DNA from 2 places in the Bradyrhizobium sp. STM 3561 genome. Region 2 is predicted to be linked to the other one. Evidence: riboswitches for the same ligand, from Rfam matches in the RefSeq annotation. Region 2 holds a riboswitch; the other holds the start of a gene.
What was found. A riboswitch is a leader RNA that binds a small molecule or an ion and turns the genes downstream of it on or off. The one in region 2 is predicted to bind S-adenosylmethionine.
Positions count from the first base shown of each region.

Region 1: another riboswitch for S-adenosylmethionine. It lies ahead of P6U28_RS28720 (homoserine O-acetyltransferase); the one in region 2 lies ahead of P6U28_RS34215 (O-succinylhomoserine sulfhydrylase).

Region 1 covers NZ_CP120695.1:6,052,764-6,055,150, forward strand. The annotation lists gene metW (methionine biosynthesis protein MetW) at 1-158, opposite strand, end outside; gene P6U28_RS28720 (homoserine O-acetyltransferase) at 161-1,363, opposite strand; SAM riboswitch at 1,458-1,537, opposite strand; gene P6U28_RS28725 (hypothetical protein) at 1,542-1,760, opposite strand; gene P6U28_RS28730 (chorismate mutase) at 1,759-2,387, shown strand, end outside.
Region 2 covers NZ_CP120695.1:7,231,327-7,233,713, reverse strand. The annotation lists gene P6U28_RS34220 (2'-deoxycytidine 5'-triphosphate deaminase) at 1-913, opposite strand, end outside; SAM riboswitch at 994-1,073, shown strand; gene P6U28_RS34215 (O-succinylhomoserine sulfhydrylase) at 1,147-2,334, shown strand.

The DNA of each region.
Region 1 (2,387 bases), 1.2 Mb from region 2:
GTTTCCAGCAGCTGGAGCAGATCACCGTCGCCGCAGCCGACGTCGAGCACTTTGGAGCCCGGCTTGACCATCTCGGCGACCAGCAGGTGGTCGGCACGAAACTGGCCGGACGGCGCGGTCGCAACGCGGTTCAGAGGCAGCACTTGCTGGACGGACATTGCTAGCGGTCCTTGAGGCTGACCCCGCGGGCCTTGCCTGCCGATTGCAGGAAGGCGCGGGAGATGTCGAAAAATTCGGGCACGTCGAGCAGGAAGGCATCATGGCCGCGATCGGTCTCGATCTCGGCGAACGACACCCGCGCGCTCGAAGCGTTCAACGCATGCACCAGCGCGCGCGATTCCGAGGTCGGGAACAGCCAGTCGCTGGTGAAGGAGACCACGCAGAAGCGGGTCTTGATGTCGGCGAAGGCCTTGGCCAGCACGCCGCCGTGATCGGCGGCGATGTCGAAATAGTCCATCGCGCGCGTCAAATAGAGATAGGAGTTGGCATCGAAGCGCTCGACGAAGGACGAGCCCTGGTAGCGCAGATAGCTTTCGACCTGGAAGTCGGCGTCGAACGAGAAGGTCGGCAGCTCGCGGTCCTGCATGCGCCGGCCGAACTTGCGGTGCAGCGCCGCATCCGAAAGATAGGTGATGTGCGCCGCCATCCGCGCCACCGCGAGCCCGCGATGCGGATGGATGCCGCGGTCGGCATAGCCGCCACCGTGCCAGTCGGGGTCGGCCATCACGGCCTGGCGGCCGAGTTCGTGGAAGGCGATGTTCTGCGCAGAGTGCCGCGTCGCGCAGGCAATCGCCAACGCGGAGAACACGCGAGCAGGATATGCCGCGGTCCATTGCAGCACCTGCATGCCGCCCATCGAGCCGCCGACGACGGCAAACAGCGTGTCGATGCCGAGCCGGTCGATCAGCATCGCCTGCGCCCGCACCATGTCGGGGATGGTGATGACAGGGAAATCCAGGCCCCAGACCTTGCCGGTCGCGGGATTGATCGACGCCGGCCCGGTCGAGCCCATGCAGCCGCCGATCACGTTGGAGCAGATGATGAAGTAGTGCTTGGGATCGATGGGTCGGCCGGGGCCGACCAGCGTCTCCCACCAGCCGGGCTTGCCGGTGACGGGATGCACATTGGCGACATGCTGGTCGCCGGTCAGCGCATGGCAGATCAGCACGGCGTTGGAGCGATCGGCGTTGAGCTCGCCATAGGTCTGGTAGGCGATCTGGAACGGGGAGAGGTCGACGCCGCAATCGAGCCGCAGCGGCTGCTCGGTGCCGAAATGCGCGACTTGCGAGCTTGGATGATCCACCTCGTGCGACCGTTCGTCGGCGCTGATCGCAGGACTCGGTATCGACTTGACGCTACCCATCTCGGACATCGACCTCGTTTGCGACTGGCTACTAGACCGCGCCGCTGACATCAGGCCATGAAAAACCCGGCCTGAACGATAGGTTCGGCCGGGATCGGAAGCGTCCCCGGCCTGTTTAGCGAATTTTTTAACGTGGCTGCAAGCCGGCCGGCTCAAATGACCACGGAACAGGCAAAAGCTACCGTCTCGGGCCGTTTTCGTCAAGTCGCGGCCCGGATCGAGCCAATTCGCCTCTTGCGCCGTGAACGGAAAGGGCCGTCATTTCTCTTTGCTTTCGTCGGCCCGACTGCCTAATCAGGACATTGATCGCAGCGGTGACGGCCTTACCAATTGTCTTGCCGATCCGCACCGGAACGTCCTTCAACAGCCCAAGCTCTTCAACAATCAAGTCAGACATGACCCAACGTCCGCCCGCGCCACCATCGCTCCAGGAACTGCGCAAGGAGATCGACGCGATCGACGAGGGCATGCATCGCCTGCTGATGCAGCGCGGCGACATCATCGACCGCCTGATCCAGGTGAAGCAGACCCAGGAGGTCGGCTCGGCGTTTCGGCCTGCGCGCGAGGCCGACATGATGCGCCACCTCGTGCAGCGCCATCGCGGCATCCTGCCGCTCGACACCGTCGAGAGCATCTGGCGCGTCATCATCTCGACGTTCACCTATGTGCAGGCGCCATTCTCCGTGCATGCCGACGTCTCGGTGAGCGAGCCGGCGATGCGCGATTCCGCGCGCTTCCATTTTGGCTTCACGGTGCCTTACGTCGCGCATTTCAGCGCGCAAGCCGCGGTCGAGGTGGTCGCGAGATCCAAGGGCGACCTGGCGCTGGTCTCGGCCACCTCCAGCCGCACACCATGGTGGCTGGAGCTCGAAGCGGAAGGCGCACCGAAGATCATCGCGCGGCTGCCTTTCGTCGAGCGTGCCGATCATCCGGCGGCAATGCCGGTGTTCGCAGTCTCGCGCGTCGCCGACAGCGCCCTGGTGACGGAGGTCGAGACCTTCAGCGTACGTGTCTCCGGGTGGAA
Region 2 (2,387 bases):
ATCCGGCATAGTGCACGCGGAATTCGCCGACCAGGGGATCGAACGGCACCATCTCCGCGGCGTAGTCGGGCGGCACCTGCACGGCTTCCTTGGAAGCGAGGATGTAGAACTCGCCGGGATCGAGGATCAGGCTGCCATCGGGGCGGGCCGAGATCGGCTCCCAGAAATCTTCCACCGCATAGCCGGAGCGACGGTCGACGTCGACGACGCCGGTGTGGCGCTTGGCGCGGTAGCCGACGAAGCCATTTGCCTTCTCGCCGGACAGATCCACCGAGACCGCAACGCCGCCCGAGAGATCGGCATCGTCGATGTCGACAAGGCGCTCGGCCGCATGCAACGCGTCGAGCTCGTCGGCATTGAGGATGGCGTCGCCGGTGCGGAAGCGGACTTGGGAGAGGCGCGAGCCTTCGCGCACCAGCACGGGAAACGTCTTCGGGCTGATCTCGGCGTAGAGCGGACCGTGATAGCCGGCGCCGATCATGTCGAAGCGGCGGGTGCCGTCGGCGATGACGCGGGTGAAGACGTCGAGGCGGCCGGTCGAGCTCTTCGGGTTCGCCGCCGCGACGATCTCGGGCGGCAGCGCGAGGCTTTCGAGCAGCGGCACGATGTAGACGCAGTTGGTCTCCAGCACCGCGCCGTCAGCGAGGCTGAACTCGTGCAGCTTCAACTCGTCGATACGCTCCGCGACCGTGGCGCCGGGCCCCGGCAGGAAGCTGGCGCGAACGCGATAGGCGATGTCGCCAAGGCGCAGATCGAGGCTTGCCGGCTGGATCTGGCTCTCCACGAAGTCGTATGCGGGCAGGATGAGGCCTTCTTCTGCCATCGCCGCGATCATGCGGTCGGGCAGGATACCATTGGCGTCGGCGGCGACCGTGAACGTCAACCGGAGGTCCTCATCAGGGGTCAAACGCATCCCGAAATGCGGGACATACCAGCCTTTTACGGCTAGCCGATGGACGCCTTGACGGAAAGGGGATTGCGGAATATGAGCATCACTTATCCCGTGGTGATTTGAGCCGGCCGGCTTGCAGCCACGTTAAATAAATCGCTAAACAGGCCGGGGACCTCTGTGATCCCGGCCAGTGGAGATATCCAGGCCGGTTTTTTTGTGACCATTTTCGCCCAATGGTCATGTCGGAGGACCCTATGTCGAAGTCGCCTGCCAACTACCGCCCCGAAACCCGCCTGGTCCATTCCGGGACGCTGCGCTCGCAATATGGTGAGACATCGGAGGCGCTGTTCCTGACGCAAGGCTATGTCTACGCCAGCGCGGAGGAGTGCGAGGCGCGGTTCAAGGGCGAGGATCCCGGCTTCATCTATTCGCGCTACTCCAACCCGACCATCGCGATGTTCGAGCGTCGCATGATCGAGCTCGAAGGCGCCGAGGCCGCGCGTTCGGCGGCGACCGGCATGGCGGCGGTGACGACCGCGATCCTGGCGCCACTGAAGGCCGGCGATCACGTGGTCGCTTCGCGCGCCCTGTTCGGCTCGTGCCTTTATGTCATCCAGGACCTGTTGCCGCGCTACGGCATCGAGACCACGCTGGTCGACGGGCTCGATCTCGACCAGTGGCAGCGCGCATTGAAGCCCAACACCAAGACGTTCTTCCTGGAGAGCCCGACCAACCCGACGCTGGACGTGCTCGACATTCCCGCGATCGCCGAGATCGCGCACAAGGGCGGCGCGCGGCTCGTGGTCGACAACGTGTTCGCGACCCCGATCTGGCAGAGCCCGCTCGCGCTGGGAGCCGACGTCGTCGTCTATTCCGCGACCAAGCATATCGACGGCCAGGGCCGGTGCCTCGGCGGCATCATCCTGTCCTCGGAAGCCTTCATCGCCGAGCACATCCACAATTTCATGCGCCAGACCGGCCCCTCGATATCGCCGTTCAACGCCTGGGTCCTGCTCAAGGGCCTGGAGACGCTGGGCGTGCGCGTGCGCGCGCAGACCGACACGGCGGCGCGTATCGCCGAGGTGCTGGCAAGCCATCCCAAGATCTCGCGGCTGGTCTATCCCGGCCGCGCCGATCATCCGCAGGCGGCGCTGGTGAGAAAGCAGATGCGTGGCGGCTCGACGCTGGTCGGCTTCGAGGTCAAGGGCGGCAAGCAGGCGGCGTTCCGCGTGCTCAACGAGCTGAAGCTTGCGAAGATCTCCAACAATCTCGGCGATGCCAAGAGCCTCGTCACGCATCCGGCGACCACGACGCATCAACGCCTGAAGCCGGAAGACCGCGCCGCGCTCGGCATCAGCGAGGGTTTCATCCGCTTCTCCGCGGGGCTGGAGCATGCGGACGATCTGATCGAGGATTTGACGGCGGCGCTGGAGAAGGCGTGAGGGAAGCGAAGGTCTCGTAGGATGGGCAAAGCGAAGCGTGCCCACCATTCTCG